One region of the Sinorhizobium sp. Y406 genome, then DNA from elsewhere that is predicted to be linked to it. Evidence: predicted binding sites of a transcription regulator. Region 1 holds the regulator's gene; each other region holds the start of a gene.
The links. Region 1 encodes PhoB, which activates phosphate uptake and scavenging genes when phosphate is short. Its sites were predicted from a motif close to TGTCATNNANCTGTCAT; they were not measured.
Positions count from the first base shown of each region.

Region 1 (4,737 bases):
ATCGAGGTCAATATCGCGAACCTCGCAGCCGTCCCCTCGATCGTATTCGGTATCCTGGGTCTGGCCGTGTTCATCAACTTTGTGGGGCTGCCTCAATCGGCTCCGATCGTTGGCGGGCTCGTCTTGACCCTGATGACCCTGCCGACGATCATCATCGCCACCCGCGCCGCGCTGAAGGCCGTGCCGCCCTCGATCCGCGACGCGGCACTCGGCGTCGGCGCATCGAAGATGCAGTCGATATTCCACCACGTGCTGCCGCTCGCCATGCCGGGAATCCTGACCGGTACCATTATCGGTCTCGCCCAGGCCCTCGGCGAAACGGCACCGCTGCTGCTGATCGGCATGGTCGCCTTCGTTCGCGAATATCCCGCTGGACCGCCGGAAGGCTTTTTTGACCCGGCTTCCGCCTTGCCGGTTCAGGTTTATAACTGGACACAGCGCGGTGACCCCGCCTTCGTGGAGCGTGCTTCGGGTGCAATCATCGTGCTGCTGGTATTCCTGGTCGCAATGAATTTGATTGCAATCATTCTTCGCCGCCGCTTCGAGCGCCGTTGGTAGAAAAGGAGCGCAATGATGAACAATATGTCCGCTACGACAACGACGATGACGATGAAGGCCGCCGCCATGAACCAATCGAAAGTTTCCGCCCGCGGTGTGCAGGTCTATTATGGCGACAAACACGCCATCAAGGATGTCGCCATCGAGATCCATCCCCGCTCCGTAACCGCCTTCATCGGCCCGTCCGGTTGCGGCAAGTCGACGTTCCTGCGCTGTATCAATCGTATGAATGACACGATCAGCAGTTGCCGGGTCGAAGGCCATATCGCAATCGACGGGGAAGATATCTACGATCCGAAGGTGGATCCGGTGCAACTGCGTGCCAAGGTCGGCATGGTGTTCCAGAAGCCGAACCCGTTCCCGAAGTCGATCTATGAAAACGTCGCCTACGGTCCGCGCATCCATGGCCTCGCTTCGAGAAAATCCGAACTCGACGACATCGTCGCATCCGCCCTTCAAAAGGCCGGCCTCTGGAACGAAGTGAAGGATCGCCTGGATGCGCCGGGCACCGGCCTCTCCGGCGGCCAGCAGCAGCGCCTCTGCATCGCCCGGGCCGTTGCCGTCAGCCCGGAAGTCATCCTCATGGACGAGCCTTGCTCGGCGCTCGACCCGATCGCGACCGCCAAGGTCGAGGAACTGATCCACGAGCTTCGCGAGAACTTCACCATCGTTATCGTAACCCATTCGATGCAGCAGGCAGCCCGCGTGTCGCAGCGCACGGCGATGTTCCACCTCGGCAACCTGGTCGAAGTGGACGATACGGATAAGATCTTCACCAATCCGGACGACCAGCGCACGCAGGACTACATCATGGGCCGGTTCGGCTAGCGAACCCGACTCCACCGACGATCAATCGAGCGCGTCCCGAGGAATATAAGATGACCCATCCACACATAATGTCCGCCTTCGACGACGAGTTGAAGTATCTCACGCGCCGCATCTCCGAGATGGGAGGGCTCGCCGAGCAAATGGTGGCCGACTCCGTCCGGGCCCTGGTCAATTCCGACCTGGCGCTCGCCCAGAAAGTCATCTCGGACGACGCCCTCCTCGACGAGGCCGAACGCCAGATCGGCGAGAAGGCGATCGTCACCATCGCCAAGCGCCAGCCCATGGCATCGGACCTGCGCGAAATCATGGGATCGATCCGTATAGCGGCCGACCTGGAGCGCGTCGGCGACCTCGGCAAGAACACCGCGAAACGCGTGATTGCGGTTGCCGGCTCTGGAATCCCGCGCAAGCTCGCGCGCGGCCTCGAGCATTTGGCCGAACTCGCTTTGGTCCAGCTCAAGGAAGTGCTTGACGTCTTTGCCTCGCGCTCGCCGGAGAAGGCCAACAGCATTCGCCAGCGCGACGAGGAGATCGACGCGATCTACACGTCGCTCTTCCGCGAATTGCTCACCTACATGATGGAGGATCCGCGCAACATAACACCCTGCACGCATCTTCTTTTCTGCGCCAAAAACATCGAGCGGATCGGCGACCATGCGACCAACATCGCCGAGACGATCTATTACATGGCGACAGGCGCCCAGCCGGAAGGCGAGCGGCCGAAGGATGATACGACAGCAACGATGGGGTCGGTGACGGACTGACACCGAAAGGGGAGAGGGGCGCCTTCCAACTGATGGACCGAGGCAAGGAGTTGTAGCTTAGATGTTGCCGAAGATAGCTGTTGTCGAAGACGAGGAGGCGCTGAGCGTGCTGCTGCGCTACAACCTCGAAGCCGAGGGCTTCGAGGTCGATACTATTCTTCGCGGCGACGAGGCTGAAATCCGCCTGCAGGAACGTCTGCCCGACCTCTTGATCCTCGACTGGATGTTGCCCGGCGTTTCCGGCATCGAGCTTTGCCGCAGACTTCGACAAAGACCGGAAACGGAGCGGTTGCCGATCATCATGCTGACGGCGCGCGGCGAGGAAAGCGAGCGCGTGCGAGGGCTCGCGACCGGCGCCGACGACTATGTCGTCAAGCCGTTTTCGACTCCGGAACTGATGGCGCGGGTCAAGGCGATGTTGAGGCGCGCCAAACCGGAGGTCCTGTCGACGGTGCTCCGCTGCGGCGACATCGAACTCGACCGCGAGACGCATCGCGTCCATCGCCGCAGCCGTGAGGTTCGGCTCGGGCCGACGGAGTTCCGGCTGCTGGAGTTTCTGATGTCTTCGCCGGGACGCGTCTTTTCCCGCTCGCAACTGCTTGACGGTGTCTGGGGCCACGACATCTACGTGGACGAACGCACGGTCGATGTCCATGTCGGCCGCCTGCGCAAGGCGCTGAACCTCTCCAACATGCCCGACGTGATCAGGACGGTGCGCGGCGCCGGCTACTCGCTCGAGGGGTAAGTTCGAAAATCAATGCTGTTTCCAACAAAAAAGGGCCCATGGGCCCTTTTGCGTTGTTGCGCGATCGAGATCGAACGTCAGCGGATGCGCCGGCGTTCCGCCGAAGGCTGGTAGGCAAGCCGCGCATGATAGTTGCAATAGGGCGAGGATTCCGGCGAGTCGTTGCCGCAGAAGTGAAACTCCTCCTTTAGCGGATCGCCGATCGGCCACTTGCAAGTCCGTTCGGTGAGCTGCGTCAGCTCCAGGCGGCGCGACATCGGCAGGACGATGTTGGCATCGGGTGCGAATTCCTGTTCGGCGACTAGGTCGACCGCCACCTCTTCCTTGAGGACGGTCGCACCGGCAGGGCGGGCGACGGTGCGGGTGACGGCCCGAGCGGCGTAATTCGGTGCACGCGGCGCCGAGGTCGCTCGCTTGGGGCGCGCGGGGGTCGTGGTCCCGCCCGCCTTTGCGCGGCCCGGCAGGCTCAACCGGTGTACCTTGCCGATGACGGCATTGCGACTGACGCCGCCCAGTTGAGCCGCGATCTGGCTGGCGCTCAGGCCCTCGGACCACAGCTTCTTCAGTTTCTCCACCCGCTCGTCAGTCCAGTTCATATCTGCACTCCCCGTTCTCGGCGCTGGGATGGGCAGAATCCATCACCGTCCTCCAGAAAACCCCTGGAGTCACAACGCGATAACTATTTTGGTGACTAGGTCCGCCGCATGCGTCTAGTAATTAAATCTTAACCTACCGGCAGGGTGACTCTGTGGCAAGAGTCGCCGGAATCGCGCCGAATCGATTTCGCGGTTTTCCCCAACTTGCTGGCTCATAGTTGCATTTTTGCAAGCCCCGCGACGCGATTTTTTTGCGACGCGGAATCCGAGTTCGCAAGGTGGCCGCAGCCCTTGGTTTTCTTGACATTGCGCTGCGAAATGGGAATAGTGCCTCCGGCCGCCGAAAGGCGGCATTTTGATTTTTTCGGGCCGGATATCGAACGGTCCGCCTGCGATGCTGAGGAAGGAGAAGCCCGGATGGCCGCAACGCCGCCGCTCTATGATACCTATTTGCGTGCGCCGTTGCGTTTCGAGCGGGGCGAGGGCGTCTGGCTGATCGCGGAAGACGGTACCCGCTATCTCGACTTCGCCGCCGGCGTCGCCGTGAACTCGCTCGGGCATGCCCATCCGCATCTGATCGATGCGCTGAAGGCGCAGGCGGAGAAACTCTGGCACGTCTCCAATCTCTATGATGTTCCCGGGCAGGAGAGCCTTGCGCGGCGCTTGACGGCGGTCACCTTTGCCGACCGGGTGTTTTTCACCAATTCGGGCGCCGAGGCGCTGGAATGCGCGATCAAGACGGCGCGCCGCTATCACTTTGCCAAGGGCCATCCGGAGCGGTTCCACGTCATCACCTTCGAAGGCGCATTCCACGGCCGTACCATCGCCACGATCGCCGCCGGGGGGCAGCAGAAATACATTGAAGGCTTCGGACCCAAGGCGCCCGGTTTCTATCAGGTGCCGTTCGGCGATATCGCCGCCGTAAAGAGCGCGATCAACGACGAGACCGCGGCTATCCTGATCGAACCGATCCAGGGTGAGGGTGGGGTGCGCCTGGCCCCGAAGGAGTTCCTGCAGGAATTGCGCGCGCTCTGCGATGAATTCGGGCTGCTGCTGATCCTTGATGAAGTACAGTGCGGCGTGGGCCGCACCGGCAGGCTCTTTGCCCACGAGTGGGCAGGTATCCGGCCCGACATCATGGCCGTCGCCAAGGGCATTGGCGGTGGTTTTCCGCTCGGCGCGTGCCTGGCGACGGAGGCGGCCGCCGCAGGCATGGTGGCCGGGACGCACGGCTCGACCTACGGCG
Region 1 covers NZ_CM178974.1:122,354-127,090, forward strand. The annotation lists gene pstA (phosphate ABC transporter permease PstA) at 1-558, shown strand, start outside; gene pstB (phosphate ABC transporter ATP-binding protein PstB) at 604-1,386, shown strand; gene phoU (phosphate signaling complex protein PhoU) at 1,437-2,150, shown strand; gene phoB (phosphate regulon transcriptional regulator PhoB) at 2,212-2,895, shown strand; gene AC4P1R_RS00590 (GcrA family cell cycle regulator) at 2,973-3,491, opposite strand; gene AC4P1R_RS00595 (aspartate aminotransferase family protein) at 3,909-4,737, shown strand, end outside.

Region 2 (4,737 bases), 780 kb from region 1:
CTATCCGGTTCTGCCGCTGCGTGACATCGTGGTATTCCCGCACATGATCGTGCCGCTCTTCGTCGGTCGCGAAAAATCGATCCGCGCGCTCGAAGAAGTCATGGGTACCGACAAGCAGATCATGCTGGCGACCCAGATCAACGCGACGGACGACGACCCGGAACCTTCCGCGATCTACAAGGTGGGAACGGTCGCCAATGTCCTGCAACTGTTGAAACTACCCGACGGTACCGTGAAGGTCCTCGTCGAAGGGCGCGCGCGCGCTGAGATCGATCGCTATACGGAGCGCGACGATTTCTACGAAGCGGTGGCGCATGTGCTCCACGAACCGGAAGAAGATCCGGTCGAGATCGAGGCGCTGAGCCGCTCGGTCGTGTCGGAATTCGAAAGCTACGTGAAGCTGAACAAGAAGATTTCTCCGGAAGTCGTCGGCGTCGCAAGCCAGATCGACGACTACTCGAAGCTCGCCGACACGGTGGCCTCGCACCTCTCGATCAAGATTGTCGAGAAGCAGGAGATGCTGGAGACGACCAGCGTCAAGATGCGGCTCGAAAAGGCACTCGGCTTCATGGAAGGCGAGATCTCCGTGCTGCAGGTCGAGAAGCGCATCCGCTCGCGCGTCAAGCGCCAGATGGAGAAAACGCAGCGCGAATACTATCTCAACGAGCAGATGAAGGCGATCCAGAAGGAACTGGGCGACAGTGAGGACGGCCGCGACGAAATGGCCGAAATCGAAGAGCGCATCTCCAAGACCAAGCTTTCCAAGGAAGCGCGCGAGAAGGCTGACGCGGAGTTGAAGAAACTGCGCCAGATGAGCCCGATGTCCGCGGAAGCGACGGTCGTGCGAAACTATCTGGACTGGCTCTTGGGCCTGCCCTGGGGCAAGAAGTCCAAGATCAAGACCGACCTCAATCACGCCGAGAAGGTGCTAGACACCGATCATTTCGGTCTCGACAAGGTCAAGGAGCGCATCGTCGAATATCTGGCTGTGCAGGCCCGTTCCGCGAAGATCAAGGGCCCTATCCTGTGCCTTGTCGGCCCTCCGGGCGTCGGTAAGACCTCGCTTGCCAAGTCGATCGCCAAGGCCACCGGCCGCGAATATATCCGCATGGCCCTCGGCGGGGTGCGCGACGAAGCCGAAATTCGCGGTCACCGTCGGACTTATATTGGCTCCATGCCCGGCAAGGTCGTGCAGTCGATGAAGAAGGCCAAGAAGTCGAACCCGCTGTTCCTGCTCGACGAGATCGACAAGATGGGCCAGGACTTCCGCGGTGATCCGTCTTCGGCGCTGCTGGAAGTGCTCGATCCGGAACAGAACTCGACCTTCATGGATCACTATCTCGAGGTCGAATACGACCTGTCGAACGTGATGTTCATCACCACGGCGAACACGCTGAACATTCCGCCGCCGTTGATGGACCGCATGGAAGTCATCCGCATCGCCGGCTACACCGAAGAGGAAAAGCTGGAGATCGCCAAGCGGCACCTGCTGCCGAAGGCGATCCGCGATCACGCGCTGCAGCCTAACGAGTTCTCCGTCACGGATGGCGCACTGATGGCGGTTATCCAGACCTATACGCGGGAGGCGGGTGTCCGCAACTTTGAGCGCGAGCTGATGAAGCTTGCGCGCAAGGCGGTGACCGAGATCCTCAAGGGCAGGACCAATAAGGTCGAGGTGACGGCGGCAAACGTCCACGACTATCTTGGCGTGCCGCGCTATCGCCACGGCGAGGCCGAGCGCGACGATCAGGTCGGCGTGGTCACCGGTCTCGCCTGGACCGAGGTCGGCGGCGAGCTTTTGACGATCGAAGGCGTGATGATGCCGGGCAAGGGCCGCATGACGGTCACCGGCAACTTGCGTGAGGTCATGAAGGAATCGATTTCGGCGGCGGCATCCTATGTCCGCTCGCGCGCGATCGATTTCGGCATCGAGCCGCCGCTCTTCGACAAACGCGACATCCACGTCCATGTGCCGGAAGGCGCGACGCCGAAGGATGGTCCGTCGGCAGGTGTCGCTATGGCGACGGCAATCGTCTCGGTCATGACCGGCATCCCGATCTCCAAGGATGTGGCGATGACCGGCGAGATCACGCTGCGTGGTCGCGTCCTGCCAATCGGGGGCCTCAAGGAGAAGCTGTTGGCGGCTCTGCGCGGCGGCATCAAGAAGGTGTTGATCCCTGAAGAGAACGCCAAGGACCTCGCCGAGATCCCGGACAACGTGAAGAACAGCCTTGAAATCATCCCGGTGTCGCGGATGGGAGAGGTGCTTGAACACGCTCTGACCGGGCGCCCTGAGCCGATCGAATGGGATGCGTCGAACGAGGCAGCTTCGATTACTCCGGTCGATTCGCAAGACGAGGCGGGGGCGTCGATCGCCCACTGAAGACGTCGAAGCGGCACGGGAGTGTGTCCCGGGTGGCGCAGTTTGACCAAAAAATCAAAAAAGACCGGCATTTCGCCGGTCTTTTTTGTTGTAAAGCAGCCTGCAAGCCTTGCAATCCAAGGGATTAGGCGCAATTGGGAATGGCAAGACGTGGGTGATGCACATGCCGCCCCGGCTTAAGAACACAGTCGTTTCGAACCAGTATGAAAGGGGTGGAAACATGAACAAAAATGAGCTCGTGTCTGCTGTCGCCGAGAAGGCCGGTCTTTCCAAGGCCGATGCGTCTTCTGCAGTTGATGCAGTTTTTGAGACCATCCAGCGCGAACTGAAGAACGGCGGCGACATCCGCCTCGTCGGCTTCGGCAACTTCTCCGTGACTCGCCGCGAAGCCTCCAAGGGCCGCAACCCGTCCACAGGTGCGGAAGTTGACATCCCGGCTCGCAACGTGCCGAAGTTCACGGCCGGCAAGGGCCTCAAGGACGCTGTCAACTAATCGGGCGGTTCGGGTTCCGACGGAACCCGGCGACCGCCGGTGGGCATTCACGCTTGGTGGCTGCCGATTGCGGGCCCAGACAGGTTCATGTTCCCTTGCCGTTTGCGCCGCTTTGCGAAGCGCGTGCAGGCAGATCGATTTGAGGCCCGGCCCAGCCGGGCCTCTTTTCAACTTCCTCCGCTGTCATCGGACTGTAACAGCGCGGTTGCAATAACCTCCCATCCGGGGCGTCAGGCAACCGGCCGATTCCGGATGCCACAGCGGCGCGAATGCTCGAGCGCCGCGATAAGGAGGGACACATGAAAGCATTTTCCATCACCGCAGCATTGGCCGCAGCCCTTGCCGCATCCACGACATCCGCCGTTCAGGCCGAACAGGTCTTCAATCGCATCGCATCCTTTCCCGTTGCCGACAATCTCCCCGAGGGTGCCGAGCGGAAGGCGCCCACCTCGGCGGAAATCATCACGGCGAGCGAGGACGGCAACACCCTCATCTATTCCGACAGCCCCGGCAAGCGCATCGGCTTCATCGACATTGCCGATGCCAAGGCGCCGAAGGCCGGCGGCATCGTCGCCTTCGATGGTGAGCCGACATCCGTCGCGACAGCCGGCGCAAAAGTGCTCGTCGCCGTCAACACGCGCGAAAGCTTCACCAATCCCTCCGGCCTGCTTGCCGTGGTCGATGTCGCCACGAAGAAGGTGGATGCCACCTGCGATCTCGGCGGCCAGCCGGACTCGGTGGCGGTCAACAAGGACGGGACGCTCGCCGCGGTCGCGATCGAGAATGAGCGCGACGAGGAATTCAATGATGGCCAGATGCCGCAGATGCCGGCGGGCGATCTCGTGATCCTGTCGCTGAAGGACGGGGTTGCGGACTGCGCGACGATCAAACACGTGGCGCTGATCGGCCTCGCGGAGATTGCCGGTGATGATCCGGAACCGGAATTCGTCGCCTTCAACAGCAAGGACGAGATTGCGCTGACGCTGCAGGAGAACAATCATATCGTCATCCTCGACGGCAAGTCCGGCACGGTGAAGACGCATTTCTCCGCCGGAGCCGTCGATCTCAAGAACATCGACACCAAGCGTGACGGCGCAATCTCATTCACGGGTGAGCAGGCCGGCCGCAAGCGCGAGCCGGATGCGGTGAAGTGGCTCGACGACGAGCGGATCGTGGTGGCCAATGAGGGTGACTACGAGGGCGGCGCCCGCGGCTTCACGATCTTCGACACAACGGGCAAGGTGCTCTTTGAATCTGGCCCGAGCTTCGAATATGCGATCGCCTCGATCGGCCACTATCCGGAGAAGCGCTCGTCGGCCAAGGGTGTCGAACCGGAAGGCCTCGAAGCGGCGCATTTCGGCGACGACGACCTCTTCTTCGTGCTTTCGGAACGCGCTTCGATCGCCGGTGTCTACAAGGATACCGGGGCTGAGCCTGAACTTCTCCAACTTCTGCCGTCCGGCATCTCGCCCGAGGGCGTCATTGCCATACCGGGCCGCAATCTGCTGGCGACCGCCAACGAGCTCGACCTCATCGAGGATGGCGGCGCCCGGGCGCATGTCATGATTTACGAGCGCGGGGAAGGCGAAGCCGCCTATCCGCAGATACGCTCCGCGGAAAGGGACGGCCTGCCGATCGGCTTCAGTGCGCTCTCGGGCCTTGCCCCCGCCGCGGACAAGCCGGGCTTCCTGTACGCGGTCAATGATTCCTTCTACTCGTCGCAGCCGACGATCTTCACGATCGACGCCACGCAGAAGCCGGCGGTGATCACCGAAGCACGACCGATCACCCGGGACGGCGCACCCGCCCAGAAGCTCGATATCGAAGCCATCGCCAACGATGGAGAGGGCGGCTTCTGGCT
Region 2 covers NZ_CM178974.1:902,059-906,795, forward strand. The annotation lists gene lon (endopeptidase La) at 1-2,383, shown strand, start outside; gene hupB (DNA-binding protein HupB) at 2,604-2,876, shown strand; gene AC4P1R_RS04330 (esterase-like activity of phytase family protein) at 3,176-4,737, shown strand, end outside.
Region 2: a site for PhoB is predicted at 3,058-3,074, ahead of AC4P1R_RS04330 (esterase-like activity of phytase family protein). Genes of this name have one in related genera too.

Region 3 (4,737 bases), 610 kb from region 1:
GCGCTCGCCGCCGGCAACCGGGCGCGCATCCACGATGCGGTGGTCCTGAAGACGCTCGGCGCCACCCGTGCAACGCTGATCCGGGCCTTCAGCTACGAATATGTGATCCTCGGCCTCGCCACCGCCCTCTTCGCGTTGTTTGCCGGCGGCGTCTCGGCCTGGTTCATCGTCAGCCGCATCATGATGCTGCCGTCGCGCTTCCTGCCCGATGTCGCCGTCGCCACGGTCGCGGTCGCGCTCGTGGTGACCGTCGGCATCGGACTTGCCGGGACCTGGCGCATTCTCGGGCAGAAGGCGGCTCCGGTGCTGCGCGAACTCTGAAGTCCCCTAGGGGCCGCGGATTCTCTTGCCGCGCCCGGCGATCTCGCCGACGGCTTCGGTTGCGCGCGCCCTCCAAAACGTCACGCAGCCCGAATTAACCGTAAATCACTCTTGTTTGATGCTCCGAAGCCCCGCTTTCGCGCGATTCCGGACGTTCCACCCTTGTGCGTGACGCGTTTCAACATCATATTTCTCGGCAGGCATGCTGGAGCCCCGCAGCGGCGCCTGGGCGCGTCAACAGACCGCCGCCCGACACCGTCACACAAACCGGGGCTTAAATGAGGAAACAATGGCTGATCTGAGAAACTACCAAACCCGGATGTCGCCCGCCGGCGCTCAGGCGGGTGCCGTAATCGATGAAGGCCTTCGCGCTTACATGCTGAAGGTCTACAACCTCATGGCGCTTGGCCTGGCGATCACCGGCGTGGCAGCTTACGGAACCTACGCGCTTGCCGTCTCCAACCCGGCTTTCGCCCAGCTCATCTACGCGTCGCCGCTCCGGTGGGTCGTGATGCTGGCCCCGTTGGCGCTGGTTTTCTTCCTGAGCTTCCGCATCCAGAACATGAGCGTTTCGGCCGCCCAGACTACCTTCTGGATCTACGCGGCGCTGATGGGCCTTTCGTTGTCCTCGATCTTCCTGGTCTTCACCGGCCAGAGCATCGTGCAGACGTTCTTCGTGACGGCTGCCTCGTTTGGCGCCCTCTCGCTCTACGGCTACACGACGAAAAAGGACCTGTCCGGCTTCGGCACGTTCCTGATCATGGGTCTTTTCGGCCTGATCATCGCGTCGATCGTCAACATCTTCCTCGCCTCTTCGGCGCTCGGCTTCGCCATCTCGGTGATCGGCGTTCTGGTCTTCGCCGGCTTGACCGCCTACGACACGCAGAAGATCAAGGAAATGTACTTTGAGGCCGACGATGTCGCGGTTGCCGGCCGCAAGGCGATCATGGGCGCTCTGACGCTCTATCTCGACTTCATCAACCTGTTCATGTTCCTGCTGCAGTTCCTTGGCAACAAGAACGAGTAGCCAGCGACACGGATGGCGAAAAGGCGGCTCCGGCCGCCTTTTTTGTTGAGCCTATTAGCCTTGATCGGCTCGGGCATTCCGTGCGATGCAACACATTCGACCTGCGCAGTTGCCTTTTGTGTGTCTGCAGATGGCATGACAGCCTACAGCGTCGTGCGTGTTTTCAGACGCGCAAAGCTTGCTGTAGCTCTCAGAATCTGCGCATCGATCGGCTCCGATTTTCGGACCTATGCGCTGAGGCGATCAACCGACAATGACTGCGATGACGTTCACCCTCCGCGATGCTGCCGTCGCCGACCTTCCTGCAATCACCGAAATCTATCGCGAGTCCGTCCTCAACGGTGTCGCGACCTATGAGGTGACGCCGCCGAGCGAGGCCGAGATGATGCTTCGCCTCACGACCATCACCGGCAGCGGCTATCCGTACCTGGTCGCCCTCGATGAAAGCGATGCGATCCTCGGCTATGCCTATGCCTCCGCCTTCCGCACCCGCACCGCCTATCGGTTCCTGGTGGAGGATTCCATATATCTCGCACCCGAGGCCCGGGGGAAAGGGATCGGAAGGGCTCTGCTCAAGGAACTGGTGAGCCGGTGTACTGCCCTTGGCTTTCGCCAGATGGTGGCGGTGATCGGCGGCGCGCATCCTTCGTCGATCGCACTCCACAGGGCCGTCGGCTTCGAGCATCAGGGGCTGATGAAAGCGACCGGCTTCAAGCACGGCCGCTGGCTGGACACGGCCATCATGCAAAGGCCGCTTGGTGAGGGGATGGAAACGCCGCCGACGGAGGGTGTCTATCCGGACACGCTCTACCAAGGCTGATTCACAAAGTCCTGAACGCGAAATTGCTGCATGTCTCCTTAAATCGAGGTCGATCGAAGGAGACATCCAGCAGCGGGAAGAGGAATGGCCGTCGGTCGGATTAGAGGCAGGCGGGCGGAGGACCACCGTGATCGGCCGCGTTCAGGTCTGGACGAGCTTCAACACTTTGTCGAAAACCTTGAGCACCTGGGCGAGTTCGTGACCGCGCTTCAAGACGATGCCGCTGGCGTTTACGACGCTGTAGGCGCCCTGTTTGTGAGTGAGTCTCGGGTTCTTCTCGATTCGGTAGAGCGGCACCTCTCCGGCGCGCTTGAACACAGCGAAGACGGCACGCTCCTTCGTGTGGTCGATCGCATAATCGCGCCACTCGCCCTCGCCAACCATGCGGCCATAGACCTTGAAAATCTGGTCCAGCTCACGGCGCTGAAACGTGACGGGAGGTGGGTTTTTGGCTTTCTTGTACTCGTGAAGATCAACGACCACATCCGTGGTCTGGCCCTGGTGACGCGGTTCGCCTCGCGTCAAATCCGGTTGATCGGTCATCGGCATTTCGGCCTTCTGATGTGACAGGTCCATGACAGTTTGCCTGACACGAGCCGAAAAGCAAGCCGGATGCTGTTGATTAATACCGGCAATTCTTACCCTTGCCGCAATTCAGTCAAATCGCCGCCCCAATTCACCGCAAAACTCCGTTCGCTGCCGGACAGAGTCGTTGCCACCGTTTGTCCGGACAGGTCGTCATGCTGCGGGAGGTTCCCGAACGCAGGCATGGCCGGTTCGGTCCGGTAACTTCGAACCCTCAGCCCCAGCCCCTCGATGCTGCCGGGCCGAACCACCCCTTGATGCCCCGATTTGTGCGTCCGCCTCCTTTAGCCACTCGCCCGACACGAACGATGCGCTAAAGTTTGCCCTGCGGTCCGGCGAGAATAGTTGCCGCACCAAGGATCGCGCCGGGCGTCTCCTTGTCCTTCATCGATTGCAGCAGGATTGCGCAGCCGCTATTGCCGCGGCCCTCGATCAGGACCGAGGCCGGCAAGGTGAACTGCGTCGGTGTGCCGTCCCACAGGCCGATCGTCTGGATGTCTCGCACCGCGTGCCAATAGGCAATGCGTTTGCCCCTGTTCTCGCCCCGTTCGACATTGACCACCCGGGCCCGGTCGAAATAGACCACCACGACATTCGCCTTGCCGGCGCCGCCACCGACCCGGATCGAGATGCCGTCACCGGCCATCGCCGCCTCGACCGGCACCGCAAGTCCCTTGTCTCCGGCGCGCATCGTCTCGAGCCTGCTCCTGATCGCCTGCAGGTCGGAGCCGTTCATATGGTCCCGTCCGTTCAGGATCGCCTGGGGCGTATAGACGCCATTGCGTCCGAGCATCCGGGCATAGGCGTATTGACGCTCGGTATTTTCCTTGGAGGCGAGCGTGTCCGCCCAGCCGAGATAGTTCCAGTAGTCGACGTGATAGGCGAGCGCCACGACGTCGCCCTCGTCGATCAGCGTCTTCAACGCCGCATCCGCCGGCGGACAGGATGAGCAGCCCTGGCTGGTGAAAAGCTCGACGACGCCCTTGATCGCGCGGCCGTTGAACGCCTTGCCGCCGTCAGCAGCAGCCGCGCCGCTCAAGGCGCCGAAAAGCCCCATCGTCAGCACGAGATGACGGATCATTGGTCTGAAGGCGAGTGTCATTGCTTCACTTTTGCGATCGGCGCTCATCTTTCCGTGGAAGGCATGACTTTACATACGACGGCCCGCCCTCAACAGAAAGTCACGTTGGAGTGACCATCCGCAAAGCGCGGGAAACAGCGTCGTGAATGCGCGGGATCGCCTTGCTATTCTGCATGCTCAGCACGGGAGAAAGCCGGGGCATCGGCTGACGCCCCGGCTTCCAAGTTCCATATTCTGTATTCAGGCAGCGAGATCGCGCAGAACCGTCTGCAGGATGCCGCCATTGTTGACGTAGGTGACCTCGTCCAGCGTATCGATGCGGCAGATGAGCGGAACTTCCTTCACCGAGCCGTCGCCATAGGTGATCTTGGCAATGCGCTTTTCGCGCGGCTGGACATTGGCAAGGTTTTCGATCGTCACCACCTCGTCGCCCTTGAGCCCCAGCGACTCCCAGGTCATGCCTTCCTCGAAGACGAAGGGGATGACTCCCATGCCGACCAGGTTGGAGCGATGGATGCGCTCGAAGGATTGGGCGATCACCGCCTTGACGCCGAGAAGATTGGTGCCCTTGGCCGCCCAGTCGCGCGACGAGCCGTTGCCGTATTCGACGCCGGCGAAGATGACGAGCGGAACGCCCTCTTCCTTGTACTGCATGGCCGCGTCATAGATCGACATCTCCTCCTTGGAGGGATAGTGGATTGTATAGCCGCCTTCCTTGCCGTTCGGACCCAGCATGTGGTTGCGGATGCGGATGTTGGCGAAGGTGCCGCGCATCATCACCTCATGGTTGCCGCGGCGCGTGCCGTACTGGTTGAAGTCGGCAACCGTGACGCCATGACCAAGCAGGTAGGAACCCGCCGGCGACGCGGCCTTGATCGAACCGGCCGGCGAAATGTGGTCGGT
Region 3 covers NZ_CM178974.1:3,135,145-3,139,881, forward strand. The annotation lists gene AC4P1R_RS14850 (ABC transporter permease) at 1-321, shown strand, start outside; gene AC4P1R_RS14855 (Bax inhibitor-1/YccA family protein) at 611-1,348, shown strand; gene AC4P1R_RS14860 (GNAT family N-acetyltransferase) at 1,611-2,168, shown strand; gene AC4P1R_RS14865 (DUF2794 domain-containing protein) at 2,310-2,717, opposite strand; gene AC4P1R_RS14870 (DUF1223 domain-containing protein) at 3,067-3,855, opposite strand; gene acnA (aconitate hydratase AcnA) at 4,075-4,737, opposite strand, start outside.
Region 3: a site for PhoB is predicted at 2,732-2,748, ahead of AC4P1R_RS14865 (DUF2794 domain-containing protein). Genes of this name have one in related genera too.

Region 4 (4,737 bases), 1.5 Mb from region 1:
CCAGGCGCGCGATGCGCGGAAATAGGTCGTTGACGGCAATCAGCGCACGGGCACTGGTCTGCAGCACTCCGAGGAACTGCGGATTCTGCAGCAATGCGTCCGCCGTCAAGGACTGCGCGCTATCGTTGCCAACGTGCTTTCCTGCGATCCGGTGCATCTAATGCGTGTGCCTCTTGATGTCGTGATCGCCCCAATCACCCATGCCTCGATACAACCAGCATGAGAATTCATTCTAACGTAGAAATGTAGCTTTTGTTTCCAGACCAAAGTCCGATATCTGCCCGGCCAAAAGTCCTATCACTCGACTGAATCTGCCCCCTTGTCATCTTACAAGCATCGGTTGCTGAAATTTGTCATCAATGCGGGCGTCGTAGCTGGCGCTTCTCCTTGCACCTACAGAGTGCGCCGCATTCGTTAATTTTCCCGCATCGTCTCAACCTGCTGCACTTGTCCTTTATCGACCTCGATCAAAGGACAAATGCATGCAGCAATTCAAAAAGTGCCACAGCGATCTTTGCGCGTCTAATGGGACGCGCGGCGCTGTAGTGCGCAGTTCGGCGCCGAGCGTGCGGGGGCTGCGGCATGCGGTTGCGGTCGACGGGGGCGCCGTCACATTTCCGGATGCCGAAGGGTCCTGGGCTACAAGCCCGCACCGAACAGGTCGGCGTGCGACTGGAAGAACCGTTCGGTGCCGTAGCGTTTGCCGAACATCATGTCGTGCTGGAGGAATCGGTAGTCCCGTAGCCGTGCTGGAACCTTCCGCTGGCGTTGCCAGTCTGCGACCTCGGTGCCGTCGTTGCGGAGCAGCATGTAGCGGTCGACGACGCGGAAACGCTCATGCACGTCTCCGAGGAAACCGGTGTAATACGGGTGCTCGTAGCCCGTCTGTTTCAGGATCGTGTAGGAAAGAAAGGCAGGGCTGATGCTGCCGATGTCCTTCCGCGCTCCGGTCTTGTTCGACCAGACGACGAGCGGCGTTTCGTGGCCGGCCCTCATCTCGTCCTTCGATCCCTTTCGCTCCGCCGTCACATTCTTCATATAGCCCGTGCTCGTGTAGACCGTATGCAGCGGCGGGAGATGGTCGCCGAAGAGGACGATGATCGTCTCCCGATCCCGCTTCTTCGCCCAGTCCATCAGCATCTTGAGGCTGTCGTCAGCCTCCTTGATGCCCTGCGCATAGGTGGCGAGCACCCGGCGGTCCTTTTCCGGCAGATCGCCTTCGACCTTGATCGTGTTTTTCACGTAACGGTTCGGTTCATAAGGGCCGTGGCCCTGCAGCGTCACTGCGAAGAAGAAGAAGGGATCGTCCACGGCGTCAGCTTGGCGGATGATCTCCCTCGTGAGCGCCTCGTCCGAGGCAAACATGCCGCGCTTCTTCATGGTCGGCATGTTGTCTTGGTCGCGGAAGGTGTCGAAACCGAAGGCCTTGTAGACAGCCGTGCGGTTCCAGAACCAGCCCTGGAAGGGATGGATGGCGCGTGCGGCATAGCCTTCGCCGCGGAAGAAGGTGGCGAGCGACGGGATCGGATTGCGGATATATTGCTGATAAGGGATGCTGCCATAGGGCAGGAATGCGTTGGAGAACCCGGTCAGCGCCTCGAATTCGACATTGGCGGTCATTCCTCCGAATTCCGGCGAGAAGACGGTGCCTCCCTGCAACGCGCGGACCGTGGGCATCGGGTCGGGCGTCAGCGTCACATGGGGCAGAAGGGTCGGATCCCAGAAGGACTCGCTCATCAGTACGATGACGTCCGGTTTGCTGCGGTGCGTCGTTCCGGCGGGAACCGGCGTGACCGGAATCTTGTCGATCGCCTCGGCCATGTAGCCGGCCGGCGCGCTGATATTGGCCATCGGCAGGTTGATCATGAAAGCGAGCGCGAAGCCGTTGTGCCGATAGTTCGCGCTCTGATCCCACATCATCGGCACGACACGCAGCCGATCGCGGATCCACGAGAACTGCGTGTAGTCCATGACGTTCCAGAAGGCGATGAGCAGCGGCAGCGCGAAGATGAGCCTCGCCAGGCGCTCGCGCCGCGTCAGCCGCGGGAAGTTGCGCCAGGCATATCGCAAGAGAAGGGCGGTCACGACAACTGCGGCGATGACGCCGGCCACGATGCCGACTGCGGTCCATGGCCTGTCCTTCACGAGTACCGGCATCAGTTCCATGATCTGCCGGCCGAAGAGAAAGTCGGTTGGGTAGAGCGGGTCGGAGAGGAAGACCTGCTTTTGCTGGCTGATGAAGGCCGGGATTACCGCAAGAGGGGCGACCAACAGGGTGGCCTTATGTTCCCGGCCCAAGAAAGCGTCGAGCCCAAGCAGAACGAGAAAGAAGACCGCGACCGTGATCCAGGCGGGGCGCGCCGAATCCGCGAAAAAGCCCATGGTGTCGGAGATGGAGTGGCGGCCGACGGCCTCGACGGCGAAGACGAGCATTGTCGCCAGGAATAGCGAGAACAACGCACTTCGCAGGCCGGCCAAGGTTCGGGCATGGCGGACGGTAAAGCTCGGCCTTTCGGCGTAGATGTGAGAATCCCTCCCGGCGATGAATTTCATCGTGGCCAACAGCCCCTTAAGTTTCACAAAAATTTCATCCTATTGTCATACGACTGTCACCTTGAACCGGGGATGAATGGCCGAACCGGCGGCGAGGCGAGTTTGTTCCGGTGGCTGAAAAGACGGCCCTCGGCGGGCGGATAACACTGAGATATTCAGAATATTCGGCGTCAGGCCGCGATTGCGTGTGGGTTTTTTGTCGCCGGATGCGATAGTACGGGTGTCCGACGGACTCATTTGCTAATATCGACAGGCCCGCCATGAGCTCACAAAATGCCGCACCTTCGACGCTACGCATCGCCGTGGCCCAGCTCAACCCGACCGTCGGCGACGTTGCCGGCAATCTCGCCAAGGCGCGCGAGGCGCGGGCAGACGCGGCGCGGCAGGGTGCCGATCTCTTGTTGCTGACGGAGCTCTTCATTTCCGGCTATCCGCCGGAAGACCTGGTGCTGAAGCCGGCGTTTCTGAAAGCCTGCGAGCGCGCGGTCGAGAAGCTGGCCGAGGAGACCGCTGACGGCGGCCCCGGCGTCATCGTCGGATTTCCGCGCCAGGCAACCGAGCGCCGGCACAATTCGGTGGCCGTGCTGGATGCCGGCAAGATCATCGCCGTCCGCGACAAGGTGGATCTGCCGAACTACGGTGAATTTGACGAGAAGCGCGTGTTCGACGCCGGCGAAATGCCGGGGCCGGTGAATTTTCGCGGCATCCGCATCGGTATCCCGATCTGCGAGGATGTCTGGGGTGAACTCGGCGTCTGCGAGACGCTCGCGGAAAGCGGCGCAGAGATCCTGCTTTCACCGAACGGCTCGCCCTATTATCGCGGCAAGGTGGACGTGCGGCACCAGGTTGTTCTGAAGCAGGTCATCGAGACCGGCCTGCCGATGATTTATGCCAACCAGCTCGGTGGCCAGGACGAACTCGTCTTCGACGGTGCGAGCTTTGCCTTCAATGCCGACAGGTCGCTGGCCTTCCAGATGAGCCAGTTCGAGGAGGCAGTCTCGCTTTCGGATTGGACGAAAGGCTCGGATGGCTGGGTTTCGGCCAATGGGCACCAGTCACGGCTTCCGGAAAACGAGGAGGCGGATTATCGCGCCTGCATGTTGGGATTTCGCGACTACGTCAACAAGAACGGCTTCAAGAATGTCGTGCTCGGCCTTTCGGGCGGCATCGATTCGGCGATCTGCGCGGCGCTTGCGGTCGACGCGCTTGGCGAAGAGCGTGTCCGCACCGTCATGCTGCCATACCGCTACACGTCGGAGGCCTCGCTGATGGATGCCGAGGCCTGCGCCAAGGCGCTCGGCTGCCGCTACGATATCGTCGCGATCGAAGAACCGGTCCACGGTTTCCTCGATGCGCTCTCGGACATGTTCGAGGGCACCGAGCCCGGCATTACCGAGGAGAACCTGCAGAGCCGCACGCGCGGGACGATATTGATGGCGATCTCCAACAAGTTCGGTTCGATGGTGGTGACAACCGGCAACAAGTCGGAAATGTCCGTCGGCTACGCCACGCTCTACGGCGACATGAATGGCGGCTTCAATCCGATCAAGGACCTTTACAAGATGCAGGTCTACGGGCTGGCCCGCTGGCGCAACGGCACTGTACCACCCGGCGCGCTCGGCCCTTCCGGCGAAGTCATTCCGCGGAACATCATCGACAAGGCGCCATCCGCCGAGCTTCGGCCGAACCAGACCGATCAGGATTCGCTGCCGCCTTATCCGGTGCTTGACGACATCCTCGAATGCCTGGTGGAAAAGGAGATGAGCACCGACGAAATCGTCGCACGCGGCCACGAGGAGGCAATCGTCCACCGCGTCGAGCACCTGCTTTACATCGCGGAATACAAGCGCCGGCAGTCGGCGCCGGGCGTGAAGATCACCAAGAAGAATTTCGGTCGCGACCGGCGCTACCCCATCACCAACCGCTTCCGCGACAGGGGATAGTCCATGCGCAGTTCGGTGGAGATCTTCGACATCGCGACGGCTGAGACCCGCGTGGTCTGGCAGACGGAGCGGCTGGTCGAAGCGCCGAACTGGTCGCCGGACGGGCGCTTCCTCGTCTTCAATGGCGATGGACGGCTCTATCGCATAGCGCTCGACGGGGCGCCGGAGCCGGTCGAGATCGACACGGGCTTCGCCCGGCAGTGCAACAACGACCACGGGATTTCGCCGGACGGCACGACGC
Region 4 covers NZ_CM178974.1:1,611,450-1,616,186, reverse strand. The annotation lists gene AC4P1R_RS07745 (hypothetical protein) at 1-157, opposite strand, end outside; gene AC4P1R_RS07740 (LTA synthase family protein) at 640-2,553, opposite strand; gene AC4P1R_RS07735 (NAD+ synthase) at 2,814-4,496, shown strand; gene AC4P1R_RS07730 (TolB family protein) at 4,500-4,737, shown strand, end outside.
Region 4: a site for PhoB is predicted at 2,597-2,613, ahead of AC4P1R_RS07740 (LTA synthase family protein). Genes of this name have one in related genera too.